2 linked regions of the Aquibium microcysteis genome follow. The protein of the gene in region 1 interacts with the protein of each later gene in a pairwise test. Links are inferred from orthologs where the notes say so. Each region holds a gene or a part of one and is shown on either strand. Other genes may lie near its edges. The genes, in order: cysE and cysK.

The links.
Region 2: the proteins of cysE (region 1) and cysK interact in binary tests that used the Escherichia coli proteins (3 or more experiments, as listed by UniProt). The link is inferred for Aquibium microcysteis from one-to-one orthologs.

The regions. Positions count from the first base shown.
Region 1 is NZ_CP061080.1:636,182-650,529, forward strand. The notes cover bases 4,314-7,119. They hold cysE (serine O-acetyltransferase), read left to right. Parts: upstream 4,314-5,208; coding sequence 5,209-6,030; downstream 6,031-7,119. Other genes in these bases: IAI54_RS02915 (enoyl-CoA hydratase-related protein), read right to left, coding at 4,314-5,075; IAI54_RS02925 (DUF3126 family protein), read left to right, coding at 6,181-6,387; IAI54_RS02930 (hypothetical protein), read right to left, coding at 6,406-7,119. Also shown: IAI54_RS02910 (vitamin B12-dependent ribonucleotide reductase), read right to left, coding at 1-3,653; more of IAI54_RS02915, read right to left, coding at 4,275-4,313; more of IAI54_RS02930, read right to left, coding at 7,120-7,140; IAI54_RS02935 (DUF6949 family protein), read left to right, coding at 7,284-7,583; IAI54_RS02940 (gamma carbonic anhydrase family protein), read left to right, coding at 7,612-8,139; IAI54_RS02945 (transglutaminase-like cysteine peptidase), read right to left, coding at 8,271-8,846; IAI54_RS02950 (PilZ domain-containing protein), read right to left, coding at 9,128-9,745; IAI54_RS02955 (PAS domain-containing protein), read right to left, coding at 9,931-10,554; IAI54_RS02960 (rhomboid family intramembrane serine protease), read left to right, coding at 10,969-11,667; IAI54_RS02965 (CBS domain-containing protein), read left to right, coding at 11,761-12,192; IAI54_RS02970 (DUF6455 family protein), read right to left, coding at 12,483-12,812; Asp-tRNA(Asn)/Glu-tRNA(Gln) amidotransferase subunit GatB, read left to right, coding at 12,890-14,348.
Region 2 is NZ_CP061080.1:4,564,202-4,578,574, forward strand. What follows is about bases 7,817-10,647. They hold cysK (cysteine synthase A), read left to right. Parts: upstream 7,817-8,666; coding sequence 8,667-9,629; downstream 9,630-10,647. Other genes in these bases: IAI54_RS21420 (proline racemase family protein), read left to right, coding at 7,817-8,580; IAI54_RS21430 (hypothetical protein), read right to left, coding at 9,639-9,797; IAI54_RS21435 (hypothetical protein), read right to left, coding at 9,858-10,001; IAI54_RS21440 (MaoC family dehydratase), read left to right, coding at 10,029-10,496. Outside these bases: IAI54_RS21370 (DUF6356 family protein), read right to left, coding at 1-125; IAI54_RS21375 (Lrp/AsnC family transcriptional regulator), read left to right, coding at 230-700; IAI54_RS21380 (DHA2 family efflux MFS transporter permease subunit), read right to left, coding at 711-2,237; IAI54_RS21385 (HlyD family secretion protein), read right to left, coding at 2,313-3,425; IAI54_RS21390 (MarR family winged helix-turn-helix transcriptional regulator), read right to left, coding at 3,467-3,976; dut (dUTP diphosphatase), read left to right, coding at 4,200-4,655; IAI54_RS21400 (HAD family hydrolase), read left to right, coding at 4,652-5,347; IAI54_RS21405 (isocitrate lyase/PEP mutase family protein), read left to right, coding at 5,382-6,188; IAI54_RS21410 (META domain-containing protein), read right to left, coding at 6,211-6,735; IAI54_RS21415 (type 1 glutamine amidotransferase domain-containing protein), read left to right, coding at 6,901-7,464; more of IAI54_RS21420, read left to right, coding at 7,579-7,816; IAI54_RS21445 (imelysin family protein), read left to right, coding at 10,789-12,039; IAI54_RS21450 ((2Fe-2S)-binding protein), read left to right, coding at 12,103-12,414; bfr (bacterioferritin), read left to right, coding at 12,380-12,865; IAI54_RS21460 (di-heme oxidoreductase family protein), read left to right, coding at 12,872-14,373.

The sequences.
Region 1 (14,348 bases):
TCCCTGGCGGCCGTGTCGGTGAAGAGGCTCTCGCCGATCTCGGTCGCCGCATTGGCGGCTTCCTCGAAGGCGGCGGCTTCTTCCAGTTCGCGGGCGCGCTCCTCGTAGTCGCGGCGGAAGGCGGTGGCTTCCTCGCGCAGTTCGGAGGTGGCGGGCTTCAGCGCGGTCACGGTGGCCGCCGTCGAGATCGCCCGCACGTTGGAGCCGAAGGCGGTCGGTGCGGCGCGCGAGGGCTGGCCGCGGTCCAAGCCCGCCTGGCCCTTCGGGTCGCCGCCGCCCGCCACCACCTTTAGCGGCGAGGCGCCCCGCGTCAGGCCCTTGGAGAAGGGGCTCGACTTGCCTTCCGAGATGCCCTTGCCGAGCGCGGTGTTGGAGAAGTCCGACATGTCGACATGGGCGAGGTCGTGGCGCGACAGATAGGAGACGGCGAGCTCGCGGAACACGTAGTCGAGGATCGACGTGGCGTTCTTGATGGCGTCGTTGCCGATGACCATGCCGGCCGGCTCGAACTTGGTGAAGGTGAAGGCCTCGACATATTCCTCGAGCGGCACGCCGTACTGCAGGCCGAGCGAAATCGCGATGGCGAAATTGTTCATCATCGCGCGGAAGGCGGCGCCCTCCTTGTGCATGTCGATGAAGATCTCGCCGAGCCGCCCGTCGTCGAACTCGCCGGTGCGCAGATAGACCTTGTGGCCGCCGACGACCGCCTTCTGGGTGTAGCCCTTGCGGCGGTTCGGCAGCTTCTCGCGCTCGCGCACCACGCGCTCGACGATGCGCTCCACGATCTTCTCGGTGACGGCGACAGCGCGGGCCGCCGCGGGGGCGGCCGCCAGCTCTTCCACCGCCTCGTCCTCGTCGTCCTCGTCGGCAATCAGCGAGGCGTTCAGCGGCTGCGACAGCTTGGAGCCGTCGCGGTAGAGCGCGTTGGCCTTCAGCGCCAGCTTCCAGGACAGCATGTAGGCCGACTTGCAGTCCTCGACGGTCGCCTCGTTGGGCATGTTGATCGTCTTGGAAATGGCGCCCGAGATGAAGGGCTGGGCGGCCGCCATCATGCGGATGTGGCTGTCGACCGACAGATAGCGCTTGCCGATCTTGCCGCAGGGATTGGCGCAGTCGAACACGGCCAGATGCTCGGCCTTGAGGAAGGGCGCGCCTTCCAGCGTCATGGCGCCGCAGATGTGGACGTTGGCCGCCTCGATTTCCTTCTTCGAGAAGCCGAGCGCCGGCAGGATCTCGAACGACATGTCGTTGAGCTGCTCGTCGGTGAAGCCCATCGTCTGCTTCAGCCAGTCGGCGCCGAGCGTCCACTGGTTGAAGACGAACTTGATGTCGAAGGCGCTCTTCAGGGCCGCGTTGACGGCGGCGATCTTCTCGTCGGTGAAGCCCTTGGCCCGGAGCGTCGACGGGTTGACGCCCGGCGCCTGGTTCAGGTTGCCGTGGCCGACGGCATAGGCCTCGATCTCGGCGATCTGGCTCTCGGAATAGCCGAGCGTGCGCAAGGCCTCCGGAACGGCGCGGTTGATGATCTTAAAATAGCCGCCGCCGGCGAGCTTCTTGAACTTCACCAGCGCGAAGTCGGGCTCGATGCCGGTGGTGTCGCAGTCCATCACGAGGCCGATCGTGCCGGTGGGCGCGATGACGGTGGCCTGCGCGTTGCGGTAGCCGTGCTCCTCGCCGAGCTCGATGGCACGGTCCCAGGCGGCGCGGGCGCGCGTCACGAGATCCTTCTGCGGCACGTGCTCGGCCACCAGCGGCACCGGGCTGACGGCCAGCTGCTCGTAGCCGTCCTTCTCGCCATAGGCGGCGCGGCGATGGTTGCGCATGACCCGCAGCATGTTGGCCGCGTTGCGGTCGTAGTCGCGGAAGGCGCCGAGCTGGCCGGCCATCTCGGCCGAGGTGGCGTAGGCCACGCCCGTCATCAGCGCGGTCAGCGCCGCGCAGATGCCGCGGCCCTCGTCGGAATCATAGGGGATGCCGGAGGTCATCAGGAGGCCGCCGATGTTGGCGTAGCCGAGGCCGAGCGTGCGGTACTCGTAGGACAGCCGCGCGATCTCCTTGGACGGGAACTGCGCCATCATGACCGAGATCTCGAGCACGACGGTCCACAGCCGCACGGTGTGCTCGTAGGCCGCGACGTCGATGCTGCCGTCGCGGTTGCGATAGGTGAGCAGGTTGATCGAGGCGAGGTTGCAGGCCGTGTCGTCGAGGAACATGTATTCCGAGCACGGGTTCGACGCCCGGATCGGGCCGGCGGCCGCGCAGGTGTGCCAGTCGTTCATGGTGGTGTTGAAGTGCAGGCCGGGATCGGCCGACGCCCAGGCGGCGTAGCCGATCTTCTCCCAGAGATCCCGCGCCTTCAGCGTCTTCATCACCTTGCCGTCCTTGCGGGCGGTCAGGTTCCAGCTGCCGTCGGCCTCGACGGCCCGCAGGAAGTCGTCCTTGAGCGAGACGGAATTGTTGGAGTTCTGGCCGGAGACCGTGAGATAGGCCTCCGAATCCCAGTCGGTGTCGTAGGTCTTGAACTCGATGGCGGTGTAGCCCTGGCGGGCGAACTGGATGACGCGCTGGATGTAGTTTTCCGGCACGGAATTCTTCTTGGCGGCCTTGATCTCGCGCTTCAGCGCCGGGTTCTTCGCCGGGTCGAAGCAGTCTTCATTGTCTGCCTCGCAGTTGACGCAGGCCTTCATGACGGCCGCCATGTGCTGCTTGACGATCCTGGAGCCGGTGACGAGCGAGGCGACCTTCTGCTCCTCCTTCACCTTCCAGTCGATGTATTCCTCGATGTCGGGATGGTCGATGTCGACGACGACCATCTTGGCGGCGCGCCGCGTCGTGCCGCCCGACTTGATGGCGCCCGCCGCGCGGTCGCCGATCTTGAGGAAGGACATCAGGCCCGACGACTTGCCGCCGCCCGACAGCTTTTCGCCCTCGCCGCGCAGGAAGGAGAAGTTGGAGCCGGTGCCGGAGCCGTACTTGAACAGGCGCGCCTCGCGCACCCACAGGTCCATGATGCCGCCCTCGTTGACGAGGTCGTCCTGGACGCCCTGGATGAAGCAGGCATGCGGCTGCGGATGCTCGTAGGCCGACTTCGACTTGGTCATCTTGCCGGTGAAGGGATCCACGTAATAGTGGCCCTGGCCAGGCCCGTCGATGCCGTAGGCCCAGTGCAGGCCGGTGTTGAACCACTGCGGCGAGTTCGGCGCGACGCGCTGTGTGGCCAGCATGTAGGCGAGCTCGTCGCGGAAGGCGCGCGCGTCCTCCTCGCCGTCGAAATAGCCGCCCTTCCAGCCCCAGTAGGCCCAGGTGCCGGCCAGCCGGTCGAAGACCTGGCGCGCATCGGTCTCCGAACCGTAGCGCTCGCTCTCGGGCAGCGCCGCCAGCGCCGCCTCGTCGGGCACGGAGCGCCACAGGAAGGAGGGGACGTCGTTCTCCTCGATCTTCTTCAGCCGCGCGGGCACGCCGGCCTTGCGGAAATATTTCTGCGCCAGAACGTCGGTGGCCACCTGGGAGAACTGCGCCGGAACGTCGATGTCGGCCAGACGGAAGACCACGGACCCGTCCGGATTCCTGATCTCGCTCAGGGCCTTGCGGAATTCGATCTCCGCATAGGGGCTGGCATTCTCGCTCTTGGTGAACCGACGTTCGATCCGCATGCTGTGTCCCTTCGACATCTATATATAGCGTCTTTCGTCCAGGCTTCCCATAGCCCGGCAAAGACGCGTGGTCCGCCATCCGGCAATCCCGATCGGGACCGCCGGCTCTCCTTCCGCACGCTGTCGCCTGAACGCCACGACCGGCGCCTCCTTCAGGCGCCGTCCGGCTTCGGACGAACCCTTGCGGGTTCCGCTCTCACTTGGTCGACACGACTCGGTGGGGTGATGTCATCGACCGTATCTAGCGTCAGGGTGCGGCGCAAACACTAAATATAGTGTTAACAGAAGATTTAGCCGACCCTGCAAATTCTCCGCACGTCTCCTCGCAAGCCGATCACGCCACTCGCCCCCGCGGTCCTCGAAAACCGCGGGCGCACCCCAGAAACGCAGGATTATCTGGAAAATCAGACCGATCGAAACGCGCCGGCCGTACCCTCAACACGGGTACGCGGACCATAAAATGCGACTCGTACCGGAGCGTCAAGGCCTCGTTTCGTGACGGAGCGATGACGCTAGATATTGTGTGCAAGCATGTGGATAGCGGGGACGGAACCACGCGTCGGCGATGGCTCGGCGCGCCGCGCCGCAGGCGGCTGCGGCCTGGCGCGTCAAGCCGGCTTTTCAGGCCCCGCGGAAGCGCGGCGCGCGCCGCCCGGCGAAGGCTGCACGGCCTTCGGCGTAGTCGCCGCTGTCGAAGGTGGCGTCGCCGAGCCCGCGTGCACGCTCCGCATCCGCGGGATCGCGGCTTTCGACGGCGGCGATCGAGGCCTTCGAGGCGCGGACCGAGAGCGGTGCGTTCGCGGCGATCGCGCCGGCGATTTCCGCGACGCGGGCGTCGAGGGCAGGGCGGTCGGCGACGGTTTCCAGCAGGATGCCGCCCTCGCTGGCCTCGTCGGCCGTGAGGCGGGCGGCCGTGAAGGCGAGATACATCGCCGTCTGCGCGCCGCAGGCGCGGACGATGTCCTGCATGGCGTCCTGCGGATAGGCGAGGCCGAGGCGGGCGGCCGGAACGGAAAAGCGCGCGTCGCGCGTGGCGAGCCTGAGGTCGCAGGCCGCCGCGATGCCGAAGCCGCCGCCGAAGCAGATGCCCGCGATGGCCGCGATCGTCGGCACGCCGGCCTCGCGAATGGCCCGGAACGCAGCCGAATTCGCTGCCTCGTAGGCCCGTGCGGTCTCGGCCGCGCCGCGAAGGTCGCCGAACTCGCCAATGTCGGCGCCGGCGCAGAAGTCGGCCCCTGCACCGGACAGCACGATGACGCGCGTTGCCGGATCGGCCGCCTCGCGCGAAAAGACGGCTGCCAGGGTCTGCCACATCGACAGGGAGAGGGCGTTCTTCTTGTCGGCGCGGTCGATGGTGACGCCGACGATGCCGTCATCGGATCTGGCGACGCGGATGCGCGGATCGGGTTCGACTTGAATCACGCCGGTTTCAATCCAATTGAAGAGTGTGTTGAGGAATTCGCGGTTCTATCGGACGCGGTTCTGGCCTATGTTGAGCGACCCGGCAAGGGCGCGAGACCAGAGAGCGCCCGGGGCGCGTCAAGGGAGCGACAGCATGAGCACACGCAGCAACGCGCGGTCGAGCGAGATCCGCCCCGTCGATCCGATCTGGCTGACCGTCCGCCAGGAGGCGGAGGAAGCGGTGGCCCGCGATCCGCTGATGGCGGCCTTCATCTACTCGACGATCCTCAACCAGGAGACGCTGGAGGAGGCCGTCATCCATCGCGTCTCCGAACGGCTCGGCCACAGCGACATCACCGCCGACCTGATCGCCCAGACCTTCAAGACGATGGTGAAGGCAGACCCGTCGTTCAGCGCGACGGTTCGGGTCGACATCCAGGCCTATTTCGACCGCGACCCGGCCTGCGACCGCTTCATCATGCCGGTGCTCTACTTCAAGGGCTTCCACGCCATCCAGACGCATCGCCTTGCCCACTGGTTGTGGAGCGAGGGACGGCGCGACTTCGCTCTCTGGTTGCAGAGTCGATCCTCTGCGGTGTTCCAGACCGACATCAATCCGGCATCGCGCATCGGCAAGGGCATCTTCCTCGACCATGCGACGGGTCTCGTCGTCGGCGCCACGGCCGTCATCGGCGACAACGTCTCCATACTGCAGGGCGTCACGCTCGGCGGGACGGGAAAGGAGACCGGTGACCGCCACCCCAAGATCCGCGACGGCGTGCTGATCGGGGCCGGCGCCAAGATTCTCGGCAACATCGAGATCGGCCATTGCAGCAAGATCGCAGCCGGCTCGGTGGTGCTGGCGGCGGTGCCGCACAACAAGACGGTGGCGGGCGTGCCGGCGCGGATCGTCGGCGAGGCCGGCTGCGCCGAGCCGTCGCGCGCCATGGACCAGCTGATCGGCAGCAGCGACTGACGCGGCCGTCGCGCCCGGGGATGCCGGAACGGAGCGACTGCCTGCGGGGTTTACAGGCCGGCGGCGGGCATGCCAGAAGCCTGCGCACATGGGCACGCAGGGCGCGTGCCCGGGCAGGCGCATCACGCACACCGACCGGGAGAAGTCGATTTGAAAGCCGATGAAATCAGGAAGCTGGACGCCTACTTCAAGCGCGTCTTCCAGAATCCCGCGCTCACCGTGAAGGCGCGTCCGCGCAAGAACGATTCGTGCGAGCTCTACATCGGCGATGAGTTCCTCGGCATCATCTTCAAGGACGACGAGGACGGCGAACTGTCCTACAACTTCTCGATGGCGATCCTCGACGTCGATCTCTGACGGCCGGCGCCGGCGGGGTCAGCCCCCGGCCGGCGTCTTCAGCGCCTTGCGCGCATAGGCGAGCATGGATTCGTCCAGCCGCTTCCATTCCCCCAGAAGACGCGACGGAAAGCGGTAGACGAGCACGAGCCTGTCGCCGACGGCGACGTCGCGCTCGCAGTCGGCGAGCGATTCGGCTGCGACCGCACCCGTCAGGCAGCGCGCCACGAAGCGGCCACCCGCTTGTGCGGGGCCGACCGCGAGGCTCTCGTCCAGATAGCCCGACTGCGGCTTGAAACCGTACAACGTCACGCCGGCCGGACCCGGCGTGCCTTCAGACTCGATCAGCGAGGCGTAGATCGGATCGAAGCGGCCGCTCATGTCGCGCGACATGATCTGCTGCTCGAAGGAGACGAACAGGATGTTGCGCGATCCGCCGGCATGGTTGAAGTCGTCGCGCGCGGCGGCGCTGTAGCCGTCGAGGTCCGGCCACCGCAGATAGAGACGCAGCGACGAGGCGACGCCGTCGCGGCGGTCGTCCTCGAACCGGATGGCGTTGGCCGGCACGACGAGAACGTTGTTGCCGATGACGATCTCATGCGGCGTCGCGTCTTCGGTGTGACCGGCGAGGGCGATCGAACGGCCGAGCCACTTGCCGCCGACGCTGATCAGGGCCGAAGCCAGCGCCAGGAGCGCGAAGGCGACGAAGACCTTCACCATCAGCCGGTCGTCGATCCACCGCGTCCCCGCGCCTCGTCCCGCCGTTGCCTGCATCGTCCCGCCAGAACTCCCTGGGCCGTCACCGTCCCGTCATGGCACGGGAAAACCGGCATGTTTTTTGCGCCGACCGGTGACGACCTTCGTCTGCCATGGTAAACGGGCGGTAAATGATGACCGGTGTGTGGATCGTATCTTTCGTGTTCTTGAGCGGGCTCGTCGCCGGCGGCATCCTCGGCGTGCTGCTGGAGATGTGGAGCGGGCGCCGCCTCGCCTTCGCCGAGCCCTTCGTGACGATGCGCCGGCCGCTCCGCTCGCTGCTCATGACGGCCTTCACCGGCCCCTTCATGCTCTTCAACGAGGCCCTCGAGGCCTTTCGGGCGCGACGCGTCGGCTGGACCACCGTCGGAAGCAGCGCCGCGCTGTCGATGACCTGGGCCTTTCTGACGGGCATCGTGGTCGTCGATCTGGCCTTCTTCATCGGCGGCCTGTTTTCCTGATCCGGCGAAGAGGCGAGGAGACCCCAGCATGCCCATCTACGCGCTCAACGGCGTGGCGCCGCAGTTCGACGATCCCGCGACGAACTGGATCGCGCCGGACGCGACGCTGATCGGCCGGCTGCGGATCGGCCGCGACGTCGGCATCTGGTTCGGCGCGGTGCTGCGCGGCGACAACGAGCCGATCGAGATCGGCGAGGGATCGAACGTGCAGGAGCACACCGTCATGCACACCGACGTCGGCTTCCCGCTGACGATCGGCAAAGGATGCACGATCGGCCACCGCGCCATGCTGCACGGCTGCACCATCGGCGACAACAGCCTGATCGGGATGGGCGCGATCGTGCTCAACGGCGCCCGGATCCGCGAGAATTCGCTCGTAGGCGCCGGCGCGCTGGTGACCGAGGGCAAGGAATTTCCGCCGAATTCGCTGATCGTCGGCTCGCCGGCCAAGGCCATCCGCCAGCTCGACGACAAGGCGATCGAACTCCTGCGCTGGTCGGCCGGGCACTATGTCGAGAACGGTCGCCGCTTCGCGAAGGGGCTGACGCCCGCCTGAACCCGCCGGTCCCGGATCGGGACGGGCTCCCCCGAAAAAAGGAGGAGCCGGCCCGGGGACAGGGGCCGGCTCCGTGTGCCCGGTCGTTGGGGACGGGGGGTGGGGACTCGACCGGGAACCTCTAGAAAACTCTATCTGACGCTGCCGACGGCGACGTTGCGGTCGTCGCCGATCGAGACCCAGATGCTCGCGTCGCGGTTCGACTGCCGCTTGAGGTAGCGATACTCGGTATCCGTCCAGGCCAGCACGCGGGGCTCGAGATTATCGAGGATGAAGTCGCCGAGGCTCGTCTCGACGGTGAGGACGGCGTGGCCGTCCCCGTTCGTCTGACGGACCACCGTGATCAGCAGGTTGGACGCGGGGACGCCGATCTCCATGAGCCGGCGGCGTTTCTCGAGGACATAGTCCTCGCAGTCGCCGACGTCGGTCGGATAGGACCAGTACTCCTCGCGGCCCCACATCTCGTAGTCGGTCCGCGGCGCGACCGACGTGTTGACGTCATGGTTGACCGCCACGATCCGGTCCCAGAGCTTTCGCGTCAGCTCGACGGGCCGGCTGCTGCGTGCGCGGTCGGCGCATTCCGCCGGCAGGCGCTTGCAGAATTCGTAGTGGCCGACCGGCTGCGTCGTCCGTCCGCCCGTCGGCATCCCCATACCGGACGCATGGCCGGTGATCGGCAGGATGGCGAGCAGCAAGCCCGCCGACATCAACGCGACCACCCTGTCCCGAAACCCCATCTCCGTGTCTCCCCGTTTGGAAGCACAATGACAGGTACGGATTTACTTCAGGCAAAATTGCTGCTGGAGATTTAAGTAAAACGCGTGATCGATCAAATTCAAACAAGAATAAAATGCAAGATGCATTTAGCTAAATATCGAATCGAAGGCGACCCACCGGTTGCCCTTCGCCGCGACCGGCCGGACGCAGCGCGAAGGTCCCGTGACGTCACGGGACCGCGCCGGATGACAGGCGGGATGGATGGCGCAGGCTAGCGGTCGTCGTCGCTGAATTCGGCCTCGAGCGCATCGACGCGCTGGACGGCGGCGAACTCGACGGCGACGCCGTCCTCGAAATGGCGGACGACGCGGCCGCGCATGGTGCCGAGCGTGACGGGCGTCCCGAGCGCCGGACGCACGTCGATCTCCACGGCGGCGCCGGAGAGCGACAGGTCCACGATGCGGCACTGGTACTGCCGGCCGTCGGCGAGCTGCAGGACGCTGATCGGGTTGCGTGGCGAGACGCGGTCGTGGCGGCGGTCTTCCGGCAGGTCCAGCTCGTGCTTGTTGGCGAGCCAGGTGAGCTGGGCCGCGAGCTTGTCCTTCTTGCGCTCCGACGCGACGATGGTCATGGCGAAACCGTCGGCGGAAATGCGCGTGACGACACCTTCGATGCGGCCGATGTGATCGATGTAGGCGATGACCTTCTCGCCGAGCTCGCCGACGCGGTCGGCGCGCAGCAGCGCATTGCCCGGGGACATGTCGATGACCTGGCAGGGATGCTCGGTGCGGTCCTCGAGCATGAAGCGGCCATAGATCTTGACGCGCACGCGCTGGAAGTAACGCCTCTCGGCCCTGGACGGCATGGCATCTGTCGCCGCTGACGTCATCTCTGTCCCTGTTCTACCCATGATCCGATCGGATGGCCGCAAAGGGCTTTCACCAATATGACCGGGATGGGTTAACAGTCGGTAATTCGCGGTTGTACCGCAGCAAGTTCTCAACAATGCTCAAGCAATGTCTAAACTAGTCGCCGGGCCGGCAGGCGGGAACCCGGTTGCGGCACCGGGATCCGTCAGCGGTTCCGCCCTCCCTCGATCACCACGAGGTGACGGAAGCGCCGTGCCGGTGCCCCTGCGAGCGCGGACTGTCCGGGAGCCAGGGGAGGGGCATCGACCTGCATCATGCCCGCGCCCGGGCGTGGCTCGCGGTCGGGATCGACGGACCGCACGCGCTCGATCGTGCATTCGACGATCGGCTCGGCGCCCAGCCAGTAGGGTTTCTCGGCCGGGCAGATCGAGCCCATGGCGCGCGTGTTCTCGGCTCCGCCCTCCAGCGGCAGCAGCAGCAGTTCGAGGTCGAGCGGACGCCCCCCGGCGGTCGTGCCGAGGAGGGTGGTCACGGTCACTGACTTGTCGATGAGGGTTCCGAGAGCCAGCCGCGCGGCCCTCGGCTGGTCGTCGTGGGTCCACAGCGAGGTGAAGGCGAAGCCCTTCAGCTCGCGCCCGAACGTCGCGCACAGACGCGTCCCTGCGAGCCGGAACACCGCGTCGCCGCGCAGGTCTCGCTCGAGGATGAACGTGTCGGCCAGCATCGACTTGATGTCTGCCGGTTCGATCTCGGTGCGCCTCGGCGCCGGGCGACCATCGCGCAGCCTGTCCCAATACTGGAACAGCTCCGCCGTACCCTTCTGTCTCATCTGTCCCCACTCATGCATCTTCACGTGGACCTGTTTCAACCACGCACAACGGGGTGACATCCGCCATGCTTCATGGAGGAGGGAGCAGGTTGCATGCCAGCCAAATTAACCATTGTGCACGGTGCGTCGCCGTTAAGGTTAACGAAAGGTTGAGATTGCGCTCCGGCCGCCGGCGTGGGAAGAGCGGGAACTCCGAAGCCGTTGGCTTCACAGCGAATTCGGTCGCGCGAGCGATCACCTTCGATCGAGTGGGGACTCGACCGGCCGCCCGGGACCAGCTTCCGGGCGGCGTTTTTTTTAACCTTTCGGCCATCCGGGAGTTCCAGCGGCGGGCCTGCGCCGCCATATAGGTCCCCCGACAGTCCGGAGTCTCCGACCTTGCCAGCAGACCCCTTGCACGACACCGACCGCGACATGCGCGGTGGCCCCTTCACGCGACCGCCGCGGCACGAGCCAGCCTTCAACATTCCCGGCGTCGTGCTCGCCTTCATCGCGCTCTGCGTCGGCATCCACCTCGTGCGGGAGTGGCTGCTGACGCCTGCCATGGACTTCGAAGTGATCCTGGCGGGCGCCTTCATCCCCGTCCGCTATTCGGGGCAGTACCTCCTCGATCTGCCGGCCTTCACCAGTCCGCTCACCTATTCGCTGCTGCATGGCGGCCTGGCGCACCTGGCCGTGAACATGATCTGGCTCGCCGCCTTCGGATCACCGCTCGCGACGCGGATCGGCGCCGTCCGCTTCGTCCTGTTCTGGTGCGCGACGACGCTCGCCGCCGTGGCCCTGCACTACGTCCTGCACATGGACAGCAACGTCCCCCTGGTCGGCGCCTCGGGCGCGATCTCGGGAATGATGGGCGCCGCGGCCCGATTCGGCTTCCGCAGCAGCCGCGCGGCCGGGCGCGCGGCCTTCGAGGGCCGGCTGCTCACCATTCCCGAGGCGCTGTCCTCGCGAACGGTCGTGACCTTCCTGGCGATCTGGTTCGTGATCAACCTGGCGACCGGGCTGGCGAGCGGCATTCCCGGCGTCGACGGTGCGATCGCGTGGGAGGCGCATGTCGGCGGCTTCCTCGCCGGGTTCCTCGCGGTGCGCCCCTTCGACCGGCGCCGCGCCTGACGGCCGAGCCTTGCAAAGGCGGCAAACTCCGCGCACCATGACCGTCCGGCAGCGATGCCGCCGGACGGGAGGCTGCATTTCGAGGAGGACGCAATGCTGGTCAAGAACATCCTTGCCGAGAAGGGATCCGGCGTCGAGACGATGACGCCTGACCGCACGCTCGCCGAGGCGGTGCAGTTGCTGGCCAGGCGCCGCATCGGCGCGGTCGTGCTGACGGGGACGGACGGCCGGATCGCCGGCATCCTCTCGGAACGCGATATCGTCCGCATCCTGGCGGGCGAGGGCCCCGGCGTCCTGGAAAAGCCGATCTCGGCGGCGATGACCGCCAGGGTGCAGGTCTGCCACGAGGACAACTCGATCAACGACGTGATGGAAATCATGACCGCCGGCCGCTTCCGGCACCTGCCCGTCGAGCGCGACGGCGTGCTGGTCGGCATCATCTCGATCGGCGACGTGGTGAAGAAGCGCATCGAGCAGGTCGAGCACGAGGCGCAGGAAATCCGCAACTACATCGCCACGGCCTGAAAAAAAAAAAAAAAGAGGGCCGGCCGCCAGGGAGGGAGGAGGCGGGCCGGCCCAGCTACAGGGGCACTGTAGTCTCATGACGCGGGCGGACGGGTCGTTGCGTCCGCCGCCGCGGATTCACTTTCGTGTCGACGTGTCGGGCCGATCCGTTCCGTTCCTTTCGCGGACGTGCCGCCGTCGCGCTCGCCGAGCACATCGCGATCGTTCGGATTTGCTCCGCCCGCCTCCGTTCCTCGTATCCGCGCATGCCTTCCGCCCGATACCGGGCGCCCCCTTTCGGGAGACGGGCTTCAGGCCTCGGCCGCGAACTCGAACAGATCCTTGTTGCGGCAGTAATCCGGAGCGTGCTGCGGGGCCTCGTTCTCTTCCAGCCAGGATCTGCACTCGCCGGCATGACCGCAGGTCAGGCAGCGAAGCGCGGCGCCGCGCATCACCGACGGAGCGGCGGGCATCTCGGCGATGGCCTCGCGGACATCCAGCTTGCGCATCATGCTTTCCATCAGATCGGCCTTCGCCGCCATCCGTTCCACGAACCCCATGCTGCCCACGTCGATTCTCCCGCTCCGGTCTGCAGGATCAGGATCGGCGCGCGGCCGGCGGGCCGCCTTGATCTGGATCAAGCGGCGGAAAGCCTTGCCTCCGCATGGCGATTGTTCTAGCCAACCGGCATATCCGAATGTGAGGTTTCAGGCCTGCCATGAGCATCATCGACACCCGCACGCCCGACCCGAAGCGGCTGATTTCCGGCGCCACCGGCGACTGGGAGGTGATCGTGGGACTGGAGGTCCATGCCCAGGTGAGCTCGAATTCGAAGCTGTTCTCGGGGGCCGCGACCGATTTCGGCTCGGCGCCGAACGACAACGTCAGCCTGGTCGACGCGGCGATGCCCGGCATGCTGCCGGTGATCAACGAGGAATGCGTGAAGCAGGCGATCCGCACCGGTCTGGGGCTGAAGGCGCAGATCAACCTGAAGTCGGTCTTCGACCGCAAGAACTACTTCTATCCCGATCTGCCGCAGGGCTACCAGATCTCGCAGTTCAAGCAGCCGATCGTCGGCGAGGGCAAGGTGATCGTCTCCGTCGGTCCCGACCGGCAGGGCCAGTTCGAGGACATCGAGGTGGGTATCGAACGGCTTCATCTGGAGCAGGACGCCGGCAAGTCGATGCACGACCAGCACCCGACCATGTCCTACGTGGATCTCAACCGGTCCGGCGTGGCGCTGATGGAGATCGTGTCGAAGCCCGACATCCGCTCGGCCGACGAGGCGAAGGCCTATGTCACCAAGCTGCGCACCATCATGCGCTATCTCGGCACCTGCGACGGCAACATGGACGAGGGTTCGCTGCGCGCCGACGTCAACGTCTCCGTGCGCAAACCGGGAGGCGAATTCGGCACGCGCTGCGAGATCAAGAACGTCAACTCGATCCGCTTCATCGGCCAGGCGATCGAGGCGGAGGCGCAGCGCCAGATCGCCATCCTCGAAGACGGCGGCAGGATCGACCAGGAAACCCGGCTCTTCGATCCCGTGAAGGGCGAGACGCGCTCGATGCGCTCCAAGGAAGAGGCGCACGACTACCGCTACTTCCCCGATCCGGACCTGCTGCCGCTCGAGTTCGACCAGGCCTATGTCGACGCGCTGGCGTCTGCGCTGCCGGAACTGCCCGACCAGAAGAAGGAGCGCTTCGTTTCGGTCATGGGCCTGTCGGCCTACGACGCGTCGGTGCTGGTGGCCGAGAAGGCCGTCGCCGATTTCTTCGAAAAGGTGGCCGAGGGCCGCGATGGCAAGACGGCGGCGAACTGGGTCATCAACGACCTGCTGGGCGCCTTGAACAAGTCCGGCAAGACCATTGAAGAGACTCCGGTTTCCGCCGCCCAGCTCGGCGCCATCATCGACCTGATCAAGGACGGCACCATCTCCGGAAAGATCGCCAAGGACCTGTTCGAGATCGTCTGGACCGAGGGCGGCGACCCGCGCGACCTCGTCGAGAGCCGCGGTCTGAAGCAGGTCACCGACACCGGCGCCATCGAGAAGGCGGTCGACGCAGTGATCGCGGCCAATCCCGACAAGGTGGAGCAGGCCCGCGCCAAGCCCACCATGGCCGGCTGGTTCGTCGGCCAGGTGATGAAGTCCACCGGCGGCAAGGCCAATCCGCAGG
Region 2 (14,373 bases), 3.9 Mb from region 1 along the record:
AGCGCGGCACCGCCGGCCAGGAACAGGCGCGAGGCGAACCATGCGGCGAAACCCAAGTGGCCGAGATAGCTCTCTCCGACGGTGGCCGGATGCGCGGTGAAGAAATTCGCAAGGCGGGTCGACATGTGTTCCTCCGTGCAGTCGGGCATGGACCTTGTATCCTTCGATGCAGCGGAATTCATCCCAATCTGCCATTGCATCAGAGGCTACCTTGGGAGAAAATCCCAAGATGGCGGATGATATCGATACGACCGATCGACGGATACTCGCCGAGCTGCAGGTCGACGCTTCGCTGTCGGTCGAACAGCTCGCGGAGCGCGTGCACCTGTCGCGCAATGCCTGCTGGCGCCGCGTCAAGCTCCTGGAGGAGCGCGGCGTGATCCGCGCCCGCGTCGCGCTCGTCGATCCGGAGAAGCTCGGGTTCGGCCTCTCGGTGTTCATCCTGGTGCGCACCTCGCGCCATGAGCCGGACTGGCTGAGACAGTTCCGCGAAGCGGTGACCTCGCTGCCGGAAATCACCGGCGTCTACCGGATGTCGGGTGACCTCGACTACGTCCTGCGCGCCCGCGTCGCCGACGTGAAGGCTTACGACCGGCTCTACCAGCGCCTGATCGCGAAGGTACCGCTCAGCGACGTCTCGGCCTCCTTCGTGATGGAAGAGATCCGCGACACCACCGAGCTGCCCGTGCTGCTGCGCTGACTCCGCCTGCTCAGTCCATGTGGGCGGCAGCGGGCGCGGCGGCACCGGCGGAAGGCGGTTTGCGCAGGAAGACCACCAGCGGGATGGCGCAGAGCGTGACGATCATCATCAGCTTGAAGTCGTCGACATAGGCGATCATCAGTGCCTGCGCGTTGACCAGCTTGTCGACCTGGGAGAGGGCGGCAGGGTTGCCGGCGGCGGCGGCCGGATAGAGCGTTCCGAGCACCGGGTTGAACGGGTTGATGCCGGCCGACAGTTCGACATGGTTGATCTGGACGTTGCGCGTCAGCATCACCGTCACGATCGAGATGCCGATCGAGGAGCCGATGTTGCGGACGAGGCTGAACAGGCTTGCCGCGTCGGTGCGCTGGTGCGGCGCGAGCGTCGCGAAGGCGACCGTGGAGAGCGGCACGAAGACCAGCCCGAGGCCGAGGCCCTGGATCACGCCCGACAGGATGACGAGGTGATCGTCCATCTGCGGCGAGAACTGAGTCATGTCGTGCAGCGACCACGCCGTCAGCGCCAGGCCGGTCACCACCAGGAGCCGCGCGTCGACCAGCCGTACGAGCCGACCGACGAGGATCATCGAGATCATGGTGCCGACGCCGCGCGGCGCCATCACGAGCCCGGTCAGGATCGTCGAATGGTTGAACAGGTTCGACAGCATCGGCGGCAGCAGTGCCAGGCTGGCCAGCAGGATGATCCCGACGACGAAGATGAAGACCAGGCCGGCCACGAAGTTGCGGTCGGTGAAGATCGCGGGGTCGATGAAGGTGTCGCGTCCGGTCATCAGGTGGATGGCGAAGACCCAGAAGCCGGTGATGGCGAGGCCGAGCTCGATCCAGATCTCGGGAGAGGAGAACCAGTCCACCTCGCCGCCGCGGTCGAGCATCAGCTGCAGCGCGCCGACGCCGAGCGCGAGCATGGCGAATCCGAAGAAGTCGAAGCGGCGCAGCCGCTGCGCGATCCGGGGGAGGTAGGCAGCGCAGCCGAGGAAGGCGACGATGCCGACCGGCAGGTTGATGAAGAACACCCAGCGCCAGTCGAGCGTCTCGGTCAGCCAGCCACCGAGCGTCGGGCCGATGATCGGGCCGACCATGATGCCGGCGCCCCACATCGCCATGGCCGAGCCGTGCCGCTCCTTCGGGTTGATGTCGAGCAGGAAGGTCTGCGACAGCGGCACGATCGCCGCACCGAACAGGCCCTGCAGCAGGCGGAAGAACACCATGGATTCGAGGTTCCACGACAGGCCGCAGGCCATCGACGTGACGGTGAAGCCGACGATCGCCGTGAGGAACAGCTCTCGCCGGCCGAGCCGGTCCGACAGCCAGCCGGTGACCGGCGTCATGATCGCGGCCGCGACGATGTAGGAGGTGAGCACCCAGGTGATCGTGTCCTGGCTCGCGCCGAGGTCGCCGGTCATGGTGGGCAGGGCGACGTTGGCGATGGTGGTGTCGAGCACCTGCATGATCGTCGCCAGCATGATCGACAGGGTGATCAGGCCGCGATGCGGCACCTCGGTGAATTTCGTGCTCATGGCGAAGTCTTTCCCGGCCGCGCCGCAGCGTCTTTCCGCTACGACGCAGCGGAAGAGAGTGCGACGGCCGTGCCGCTACTCGGCTGCGTGGACGGTACCGAACAGGGAGGCGAAGGCGGGCAGACCGCGCTCGACGCGGGTGTCCACTTCCACCGTGGCGCTCATGCCGGTGCGCAGCCGGCCTGCGATTTCATCGTCCTCCAGTTCAAGTCGCACGGGAACGCGCTGGGTCACCTTCACCCAGTTGCCGGTCGCGTTCTGCGCCGGCAGCAGCGAAAACTCCGCCCCGGTCCCGGCCCCGATCGATTGGACGGTCGCATGCAGCGGTACGTCGGGGAAGGCGTCGATACGAACCTCGGCCGCCTGGCCGACCCGCATGTGCGTCAGCTGCGTCTCCTTGAAGTTCGCCTCGATCCAGGGGTCGTCCGTTTCCACGAGCGTGAACAGGGACGTGCCGGGCGAGACCATCTGCCCCGGCTTGAACGAGGAGGCCTGCGAGACGACGCCGTCCGCTGGCGCACGCACGGTGGTGAGGCCGAGCTGCCAGGCCGCCTTGTCGCGCGCCGCCAGCGCGGCCAGCACCGTCGGGTGGCGGTCGGTCTCGATGTTCGGATCGCCACCCAGCGCGGCGCGGGCGCTGGCGATGCCCTGGCCGGCTGCCGCCTGCTGCTCACGCGCGGTGGCCAGATCGTGCCGGGCGGTGTCGAGGGCAGACTGCGTGCCGATGCCCTTGTCGGTCAGCGCCTTCTTGCGGTCGAGCTCGCTCTGCAGATAGACGACGGAATCCCGCGCGATCGCCTCCTGCGTAATTGCCTGGCCATAGGCGGCGCGCAGCTGTTCCACCTGCAGGCGCGCACCTTCCAGCGCGGCATTCGCCTGGTCGAGCGCGATGCGGTAGGGCTCGGGGTCGATGACGAACAGCGTCTCGCCTGAAGTGACCGCCATGTTCTCGACCACCTTCACCTCGGTCACCCGTCCGGCGATCTCCGCCGCCACCGTCACGCGGGGCTGGCGCAGACTGGCGTTCTCGGTCTCCTGGAAGCGACCGCCGGTGACCCAGACGTAGCCTCCTCCGCCGATCAGGGCCAGCGGCACCGAGAGCATCAGCAGCGTGCGCAGGCCGCGTCGCCGCCTGGGCGGAGCTGGCGCCGCCGCGGGAGCCGGTCGGCTCGCGTCCTTCATCGTCATGTCGATCGTCGCTGCGGCCGGGGTAGAATCAGTTCGGGCGTTCATGGTCTGGTACTTTCGGAGCTTTCGAAAACAGGCGTCGTCCGGCGGGGGTCGACGGTGCCGGACAGGCAGCCGGGTTCGCCATCGGCGACGTTGGTGCGGACCTGCTCCAGCGACGCGAGCAACTGCTGCCGCGCTTCGGGTGACAGGCCCGCCATTGCCTCTTCATAGATGTCCTCGACCATGCCCTTCACCTCGCCGAAGGCGTCGCGCGCCTTGCCGGTCGCGTAAATCACCCGCACGCGGCGGTCGGTGGCATGGGGACGGCGCTCGATCCAGCCGCCCTCCTCCATCCGGTCGAGCAGCCGTGAGACGCTGATCGGCTCGATGTCGAGAATTTCCGCCAGCCGCGCCTGCGGCACGCCCTCGTCTCGGATGAGGCGGAAGAGCAGCCGCCATTGCGCGGAGGACAAGCCCGTCCCGGCCGCGCGGGCGTCGAATCGCTTGCGCAGCAACCGCGCGATGTCGTGGATCAGGAAGCCCAGGCTGTGATGTCCGTCGGTTGTCATAAGCAAGATATATTATAAGCATGCTTATGAAAACAAGGGCGGAAGCCGTCCGCGGGCATGCAGCTTGCTCATGCCAGAGATGCAAAAAGGCACGTGCCTCCTTCCGAGGGCCGGCCACTCGATCGCGGCGGGGCGGGACAAAGGTCCCATCCGCTTCGGTCCGTCATGAGGAAGCATCGACCGATGGCCTTGACGGCCTTCGCACCTGAGGACAAAGGAGCGCATGCTCATCACCCTTCCCATCGTTCGCATGCCCCATGCGCAGGGCCTCGACCTGCCCGCTTATGAAACTGCCGGCTCCGCCGGGCTCGACCTGCGCGCCGCTATCGCCGAGGACCGCAAGCTGATCCTCCTGCCCGGGCGCCGCGTGCTCGTGCCGACCGGCCTCGTTCTCGAACTGCCGGAGGGGTATGAGGGTCAGGTTCGCCCGCGCTCCGGCCTCGCGCTGAAGCACGGCATCACCTGCCTGAACACACCCGGCACGATCGACAGCGATTATCGCGGCGAGGTGCAGGTGTTGCTGGTCAATCTCGGCGACGAGGACTTCGCCATCACGCGGGGCATGCGTATCGCCCAGCTGGTTATTGCTGCCGTCGCGCGCGCAAGGGTCGAGGAACGCAGCCTCGCCGGCTCGACGCCGCGCGGTTCAGGCGGCTTCGGCTCCACCGGAACCGGATGACGATGCGGCCCGGCCTCGTCATCTTCGACTGCGACGGGGTCCTGGTCGACACCGAGACGCTCTCCAACCGCCGCCTGGCCGAATGGCTGTGCGCGGCCGGCTACGACACGACCTATGAACGCTGCAGGCGGCAGTTCGTCGGCCGTTCGATGCGTTCGGTGAAGGAGGAGGTGGAGGCCTCCGGCGTCCTGCTCGGCGACGATTTCGTCGAACGCTGGAACGCGGGGCTGGCGGACCTCTTCGCGGACCGCGTCCAGCCGATCCCGCACGTCCGCAGTCAGGTGGAGGCGCTCCGCCGCGCCGGAATGCCCTACTGCGTCGCCTCCTCCGCGCGCATCACCAAGATGCATCTCACCCTCGGCGCGACGGGGCTGCTGCCGCTCTTCGAGGGCGTGCTGTTCAGCGCCTCGATGGTCGAGCGTGGCAAGCCCTTCCCAGATCTTTTCCTGCACGCAGCCGCGACCATGGGATTCGCGCCCGGAGACTGCGTCGTCATCGAGGACAGCGTGCCCGGCACCATCGCCGGCATTGCCGCCGGCATGCGCGTGCTCTCCTATTGTGGCGACCCGCAGGGAGACCGGGATGGTCTCGCTGCGGCCGGCGGCGAGCTGTTCGACGACATGCGGGAGCTGGCTGGAATGATCGGTCTGGGCCAGACCCACCCCTTTGCGGGCACCGTGGAACGCGCATAGTCTGCTTCCGACGATCGTTCGATGGAGGCACATCATGCGGGACGACAAGGGCGCGGTCTTCCGGGCGCTGCACGAACGGGCGGGCGCCTTCCTCATTCCCAACCCCTGGGACGTCGGCACGGCCAAATTCCTGGCCGCCCTGGGTTTCGAGGCGATCGCCACCACCAGCGCCGGCTATGCCTTCTCGCGCGGCCGGCCCGATGGCGGCGTGCCGTTCGACGAGATGATGGCTCATTGCAGGGAATTGGTCGCGGCCGTCGATCTGCCCGTCTCGGCCGATCTCGAGAAGGGGAAGGGCGATACGCCCGATTCGGCCGCCGAGACCGTCTTCGCTGCCGAAGCGGCGGGGCTCGCCGGGTGCTCGATCGAAGACTTTTCCGGTGACGAGGCGGATGCGATCTACGACTTCGGTCTGGCGGTGGAGCGCATTGCAGCGGCTGCGGATGCGGCCCGGGCGCTGAGGCGCGACTTCGTTCTGACAGCCCGTGCGGAAAACTTCCTGCATGGCAGACCCGACCTCGACGACACCATCCGGCGCCTGCAGGCTTTCGAGAAGGCCGGCGCCGATGTGCTCTATGCGCCCGGCCTGTCGACCATCGAGCAGGTGAAGACGGTCTGCTCCGCGATGACGAAGCCGGTGAACGTGCTGGCGATTCCGGGCTTCGCGATGTCCGCCCTCGTCGAAGCCGGCGTCAGCCGCGTCTCGCTCGGCTCCAAACTCACCACAGCCGCCTTCGGCGCCGTGGAAGCCGCCGCACGTGAGATGCTCGACCAGGGCACGTTCGAGTATGCGCGCAAAGGCACGTCCTTCGCGACGCTGCAGGCGCTGTTTTCCGCCTGACGCGGAGGCCGCGCCCGCCGTTTCACCGGCGTGCGATGACCAGCAGCGTGACGCCGGCCGCGTCCGAGAGCGTTCCCCGGTCGGCTTCGAGCGTGATCGCAACCGCGTCGGCGAGCGCCCGCGCGATCGCCTGTTCCGCCGCCATCACGGCCGGGTCGGAGCAGGCCATCCGTGTCATCATCGCCGGTCCTGCATACCATCTGGAACCCGACTGCGAGACAGTCGTCCGGATCCGGTTGCAGCCGGCCGTCGCCTGCGCGCCGCCGTCGGCGGCGATGTCAAGAATGGCGGCGGCCGCCAGGGCGCGCCCGAAGGGGACGTAGCCGCCGCTCGCTACGCCCGCCGCGCCGACGACGCGCCAGGAACCCGCGACGGCCTCGTCCACGCCCATCACTCGTTCGGTCGTCGTCGCCGCAGCGAGGAGGAAAGCGGTCGGGGCAGGTGGTGGGACCACACGGGCTCGCTCCGCCGAGGCCTCGACCGCCATGACACCGGCGATGCCCACCCCGAGGGTCAGGAAGACGGCGGCGAGTTGCGGAAGCTTCATGGTGGGTCCCTCGCTGTTGGCGATCGTGTCGACGTGACCTCGTCTTGCCGCGATGCGGCTGAACCGGACCTGAATGCCGTGATGTTGCGGTCACATCCGGGGCGCCGGGCGAACCAAACCTGTCGTTCGACGTTGCGGTGGCTCATTCCCAACAAGGAGACCGTCATGCCCGCCATCGCACAATCCCGTATCGCCATCCTCGCCACCCACGGCTTCGAGCAGTCCGAACTCGAAGTGCCGTTGCAGAAGCTGCGCGAGAACGGCGCGACCGTCGACGTGATTTCGCTCGAGGCCGGAGAGATCAAGGGCTGGGACGAGAAGGACTGGGGCGCAGCCGTGGCCGTCGATCGCGTGCTCGCCGATACGATGCCGGCGGACTATGACGCGCTCGTCCTGCCGGGCGGCCAGATCAACCCCGATCTGCTGCGCGTCGAGAAGGATGCCATCGACTTCATCAAGAGCTTCGACGGCGCAGGCAAGCCGATCGCCGCGATCTGCCACGCGCCCTGGCTGCTCGTCGAGGCGGGCCTGCTGGAGGGCCGCCGCGCCACCTCCTACCCTTCGATCCGGACGGACGTGATCAACGCCGGCGCGACATGGACCGATGAGAGCGTGGTCCGCGACGGGCACATCGTCACGTCGCGCAACCCGGGCGATCTCGATGCCTTCGTGGCGGCCATCGTCGAGATGGTGGAAGACGGGGCATCCACACGCCAGGCGGCGGAATAGGGGCGATCCGCGAGCGCGGCAGCCGTCCGTCCGTCTTCGCAGTCTATGGACTTCGAGACGGACGGTTGACACCGTCCGTCCGGCCCGCTCCACTCGGCTTGGGAGGGAGGGGCCATGGAAACGTTCGAAGTCGTCGACATGCACACCGGCGGCGAACCGGTCCGGATCGTCGTGTCCGGCTATCCGGATCTGCCGAGCGGCGGCATCCTGGAAAAGCGGGCCTACGTCCGCGACCACCTCGACCATCTGCGTCGCATGCTGATGTTCGAGCCGCGCGGCCATTCCGACATGTACGGCGCGCTGCTCGTCGAGCCGAACCTCCCCGGCGCCGACATCGCCGTGCTCTTCATGCACAACGAAGGGTATTCCACGATGTGCGGCCACGCCGTCATCGCACTCGGGCGGTATGCGGTCGACCAGGGGCTGGTCTCGGCGAAGGAGCCGATGACGACCGTCAACATCGAATGCCCCTGCGGGATGGTGGTGGCGACGGTCGAGGTGCTGGACGGCAAGGCAGGGGCGGTGTCGTTCGAGAGCGTGCCCTCCTTCCTCTTCGCCGCCGACCGGACCGTGCAGGTGCCGGGCTTCGGCGCCATCCGCTTCGACGTCGCCTATGGCGGTGCCTTCTACGCGCTGGCCGATGCGGCGCAGTTCGGCCTCGTCTTCGGCCGGAGTCCCGCCCGGGCCTTCGTGGACGCCGCCACCGCGCTGACCGGGGCGGTCTCTCGGTCGGTGCCGCTGTCCCATCCCGACAGTCCCGATCTGGCGTTTCTCTATGGCTCGATCCTCACCGACGGCGGCGACGGGGCAGGCGGCGTCGCGACCCGCAACGTCTGCGTCTTCGCCGACGCGCAGGTCGACCGGTCGCCGACGGGGTCGGGCGTGACCGCGCGGCTCGCCGCCATGCATGCGAGGGGTGGGGTCGCCCTCGGCGAGGCCCGCCTGTTCGAATCCATCGTCGGTTCCCGCTTCACGGGAGCGGTCGAACGCACCACGCACGCCGGCGACCATGCCGCGATCGTCGCACGTGTCTCGGGCCGGTCCCACTATTCCGGGAAGTCGAGCTTCGTGGTCGAGGAGGACGACGAACTGGGCCGGGGCTTTCTCGTCGTCTGACGCATCGCAAGCGCAAAGCGGCGGTCCTATATGCGCCGACAAGGACGTGAACTCCCGCCTGCGGGCGGATCGAAGGGAGAGAATTGATGAGCGAGAAGAAACCCGGCCGCGGCCGCGTCTACGACTCCATCGTGGAGACCATCGGCGACACGCCGATCGTTCGCCTCGACAAGTTCGCCAGGGAGAAGGGCATCGTTGCCCACCTTCTGGCCAAGCTCGAGTTCTTCAATCCGATCGCCAGCGTCAAGGATCGCATCGGCGTCGCCATGATCGCGGCGATGGAAGCGGACGGGCGCATACGACCGGGCGAGACGACACTCGTCGAGCCGACGTCGGGCAACACCGGGATCGCCCTTGCCTTCGCCGCCGCGGCCAAAGGCTATCGCCTCATCCTCACCATGCCGGAAACCATGTCGGTCGAGCGCCGCAAGATGCTGGCGCTGCTCGGTGCCGAACTGGTGCTGACGGAAGGTGCCAAGGGGATGAAGGGCGCCATCGCCAAGGCCGAGGAACTGGTTGCGACCATTCCCGGCGCCGTCATTCCGCAGCAGTTCGAGAACCCGGCCAATCCGGACATTCACCGCCGCACCACGGCGGAGGAGATCTGGAACGACACCGCGGGTACCGTCGACATCTTCGTCTCCGGCATCGGCACGGGCGGCACCATCACCGGCGTCGGGCAGGTCCTGAAGCAGCGCAAGCCCGGACTGCAGGTCGTGGCGGTGGAGCCCGAAGCTTCGCCGGTGCTTTCAGGCGGCCAGCCGGGGCCGCACAAGATCCAGGGGATCGGCGCGGGTTTCGCACCGAAGATTCTCGACACGTCGGTCTACGACGAGGTCGTGGCTGTTTCCAACGAGGATGCTTTCGCCAATGCGCGCCTTCTGGCGAGGCTGGAAGGCGTTCCGGTCGGCATCTCGTCGGGTGCGGCGCTTCAGGCAGCCACCGTGGTCGGCTCTCGTCCCGAGAATGCGGGCAAGACGATCGTCGTGATCATTCCGTCGTTCGCCGAACGTTATCTGTCGACGGCGCTTTTCGATGGCCTCGGCTGAGAGCGGCCGCTAGTTGAAGGTGATGCGCGCGCCGGTGGAGACCACGTCGCGCTGGCGCGCGCAGGCCGGTCCCGGCCCGCGCATGTAGTGCCGCTCCGGCCTGTAGCGTGGTGCGAAAAAGTCGCGGATTGCCGCAGCGCAACCGATGATGCTGCTCCAGAACGCCATGATACCGATTCCCGTCCTTCGGACTGTCCCTTCCGAATGGTTGCGTACGATATCAGACCTTCATGAATGCTCGGTGAATTTCTTCACGCCGCGCGTCGGAGAGCATCGCATGGTTTCCGGTTCGTAAACGCCACCGCGCTGCTTCGGCATCGCTTCCCTGGCGGCGTTGATCGCCGTATGAATGCGTCCGTTGCAGTGCAGCATGCACCACACCCGAAGGAAGGCGAGAAGATGGCGGAACCGGTCAACCCCCTGGAGAAACTCGCTGGTCAGGTCGGGAACGAAATCGGCGTTTCCTCCTGGATCACCGTCGACCAGGCGATGATCGATCAGTTCGCAGCCACCACGCGCGATCATCAGTGGATCCACGTCGATGTGGAGCGTGCCCGCCGCGAGAGCCCCTTTGGTGCCACGGTCGCCCACGGCTACCTGACGCTGTCGCTCGTCGCGGTCATGAGCTACGACATCGGTGCCGTTCCCGGCGATGTCGGCGTGACACTCAATTACGGCCTCGACAAGGTTCGTTTCCTGTCTCCCGTGAAGGCCGGCAGCCGCGTGCGCATGCGCAGCACGTTGGTGTCGTTGGAAGCCAAGGCGCCGGGGCAATACCTGATGAAGTGCTCCAACATCGTCGAAATCGAGAACGAGCCGCGCCCCGCCCTGATCGCGGAAACCCTGGCACTCCTCATCGTCGCCTGACGAAGCACAATGGCGGTCTCGTCGATGGTGCGGCAGCGCGCCGCGCCATCTCGGAATCCGAGAGAAAACATGACCTTGTCCATCAAGTCCACTTTAGAACAGTTCTAAAACATTGATCTAAAAGGACTTTTCCTCCGCGGTCTGTTGACAGCGGTCTCTCCCGGAGTCTTTATGGGGCGAGACTGGGGTTGCGCCGACCGCGCAGGGCTTCGTGTTTTGGCTGCGCTTCCTGCCCCGGAACCGACTTGCGAGGAACTGGACAGTGCCGGGAAAGATCATCCGAACCAACGCTATGCTGCTCGCCATCGGCGCCGTCTTCCTGGGCACGGCGGCGCGCGCGCAAACCGATCCGGCGGCGGTTCTCGCCACCTATTCCGACATCGCTCTCGCCAAGTACGAGGACGCGCTCGCCACGGCGAAGGCGCTCGACGCGGCCGTCGAGGCGTTCCTGGCTGCACCTTCAGAGGCGACGCTCGCCACGGCGAGAGCTGCCTGGAAGGAGGCGCGCATCCCCTACCAGCAGACCGAGGCCTATCGCTTCGGGAATCCGATCGTCGACGACTGGGAGGGCCGCGTGAATGCGTGGCCGCTCGACGAGGGTTTGATCGACTACGTCGATGCGAGCTACGGCAGCGAGTCCGACGACAACACGCTCTACACCGCCAACGTCATCGCCAACCCCGCCATCGAGATCAACGGCAGCACGGTCGACGCATCGGCGATCACACCGGCCTTCCTGGCGGAGACGCTCCAGGAGGCCGGCGGCATCGAGGCGAACGTCGCGACCGGGTATCACGCGATCGAGTTCCTGCTCTGGGGGCAGGACCTCAACGGCACCGGACCCGGTGCCGGCGACCGCCCCTTCACCGACTTTGACGCGGCCAACTGCACCGGCGGCAACTGCGACCGGCGTGCGGAATATCTCGGCGCGGCGACCGACCTCCTCGTCGCCGACCTGGAGGAGATGGTCGGCAACTGGCGTGCGGGTGGCGCGGCTCGCGCGAACCTGCTCGAGGGGGAGCCCAGAGCCGGTCTCGCTGCCATCCTCACCGGGCTCGGCTCGCTCTCCTACGGAGAACTGGCAGGCGAGCGGATGAAGCTCGGGCTGCTCCTGCACGATCCCGAGGAGGAGCACGACTGTTTCTCCGACAACACCCACGTCTCGCACCTGTACGATGCCGTCGGCATCCGCAACGTCTATCACGGCAGCTACACCCGGATCGACGGTTCCGTCGTCGAGGGCCCCTCGATTGCGGACCTCGTGAAGGAGGCCGATCCGGCGCTCGATGCGGAGCTTTCCGCCAAGCTCGACGCCACCGTGGCTGCGATGGAGGCGATGGCCGCACGTGTCGAGGCCGGCGAAGCCTATGACCAGATGATCGGGGAGGGGAACGCGGCGGGCAACGCAGCCGTCCAGGCCGGGATCGACGGCCTCATCGATCAGACGCGCTCGATCGAGCGGGCGGTCGCGGCGCTGAAGCTCGACGCCGTCGAATTCGAAGGGTCGGACAGCCTCGACAATCCGAATGCTGTCTTCCAGTGAGCGCGGGTCGACCCCGCATCCAGCCAATGGCCTGACGGGCCACCAGCCGGGACGAAGTGTGACATGCTTGTCTGCCAGTGCAACATGATCAAGCAGAGCGAGATCGAGCGGACCATCGTCGACCTGCTCGATGCCGACCCGTGGCAGCTCATCGTGCCTGCGAAGGTTTACCACGCCCTCTCCAAGCGAGGTCGCTGTTGCGGCTGTTTCCCAAATGTGGTGGAAACGATCATCCGGGTCACCGAGGAGTACCACGCGCGTTCGGAGGCGAGCGCCGTGGAGATCGTTTCACACCTGGACCGCGTGCGCAGTCTGCGCGGTCAATATGGGAGCAGGCGCCATGAAGGGCGAACCACAAGTCATCGAGCGGCTTAACGAGGCTCTCTTCCTGGAGCTCGGCGCCGTCAACCAGTACTGGCTCCACTATCGTCTTCTCGACGACTGGGGTTATGCCAAGCTCGCCAAGAAGGAGCGCGAGGAGTCGATCGAGGAGATGCATCACGCCGACAAGATCATCGAGCGGATCATCTTCCTGGAAGGGCACCCGAACCTGCAGTCGATCGGTGCGCTGCGGATCGGCGAGAACGTCAAGGAAGTGCTCGAGGCGGATCTGGCCGGCGAGTACGATGCGCGCACCTCCTACAAGAAGTCGCGCGAGATCTGCCATCAGGTCGGAGACTACGTCACCATGCAGCTCTTCGAAGAGCTCCTGAAGGACGAGGAAGGCCACATCGATTTCCTCGAAACGCAGCTCGAACTCATGAAGTCGATCGGCGAGGAGAAGTATGGTCTCCTGAACGCCGCCTCGGCGGACGGCGACGACTGAGACGCGATGCGCATGCGGCCCTCGCGTCTGGCGCTCCGCATGCGCGCCCCGGTGACGATCTCGACGGTGCTCGTCGCATGCGCGGTCGCCGGGGCATCCGGCTTGCCGACCGCGCGCGACGACCTGTCGCCGGCCGAGCGGGATCGCGTCGCGTCCGTGACGGCGCCCGCCGTCGATTTCTCGAAGCCGGAGGCGTTCGAGGTCATGCAGGGCGGCGCGAGCACGTCGCGAAAGCTCGTCAATCAGGACGCCTTCTCGAACTTCTCCGCCAATCTCAGTTTCGAGCAGGAAGAGACCTTCAAGCTCGGCAACGCGCTGTTTCGCAAGCTCTGGGTCTCGTCGCCCTCCTCCACGCAGGCGTCCGACGGGCTCGGCCCCCTCTTCAACGCGCGGGCCTGCCAGAGCTGCCACCTGAAGGACGGCCGCGGCCACCCGCCCGAGGGCGCCGCCGACGCGACGTCGATGTTCCTGCGCCTGTCACGTGCGCCGCGGACGCCGCAGGAACAGGAACTCATCAGGTCGAAGGCGATCCTCAACCTGCCCGATCCCATCTATGGCGGCCAGCTGCAGGATCTCGCCGTCCCCGGCATGAAGGCCGAAGGCCGCATGGCCATCGACTATGAGGATTTCACCATCGCCCTCGGCGATGGCACGGAGGTCCCGATGCGGCGTCCGTCCTACTCCGTCACCGACCTGGCCTACGGACCTCTGGACGTGACCACCACCCTGTCGCCCCGGGTGACCCCGGCGATGATCGGACTTGGCCTGATCGAGCAGATCCACCCCGCCGACATCCTGGCGCGCGCCGATCCCGACGACGCGAATGGCGACGGCATATCCGGCCGCGCCAGCATCGTGCGCGATCCGGCGACCGGCGAACTCGTGCTCGGGCGCTTCGGCTGGAAGGCACAGAACCCCACGATCCGCGCGCAGTCCGCGGGTGCCTTTTCGGGCGACATCGGTATTTCCAATCCGGACCATCCCGACAACTGGGGTGACTGCACCGATGTGCAGGCCGATTGTCGCACCGCCCCGCATGGCGCGCAGTCGCGGCTGGGCGAGACGGAAGCCCCCGACCCCGTGCTCGATCTCGTCACCTTCTATTCGCAGCATTTGGCCGTGCCCGCCCGGCGCGACGTCGATGATCCGCAGGTCCTGCGCGGCAAGGAGATTTTCCATTCCATCGGCTGCGCCGCCTGCCACACGCCCAAATACGTGACCCGCAAGGACGCGCCCGACAAGACGCTCGCCTTCCAGCTGATATGGCCCTATTCGGACCTCCTGCTCCACGATCTCGGGCCGGGGATGGCCGACTGGCAGCCGGTGGGGGATGCGCGCGGCGGCGAATGGCGCACGCAGCCGCTCTGGGGGATCGGCCTGACGCAGACGGTCAGCGGGCACACCTTCTTCCTCCATGACGGTCGCGCGCGAAATCTCGTGGAGGCCATCCTCTGGCATGGCGGCGAGGCCGAAGCCGTGACGGAGGGGTTCAAGGCCCTTCCGAAAGC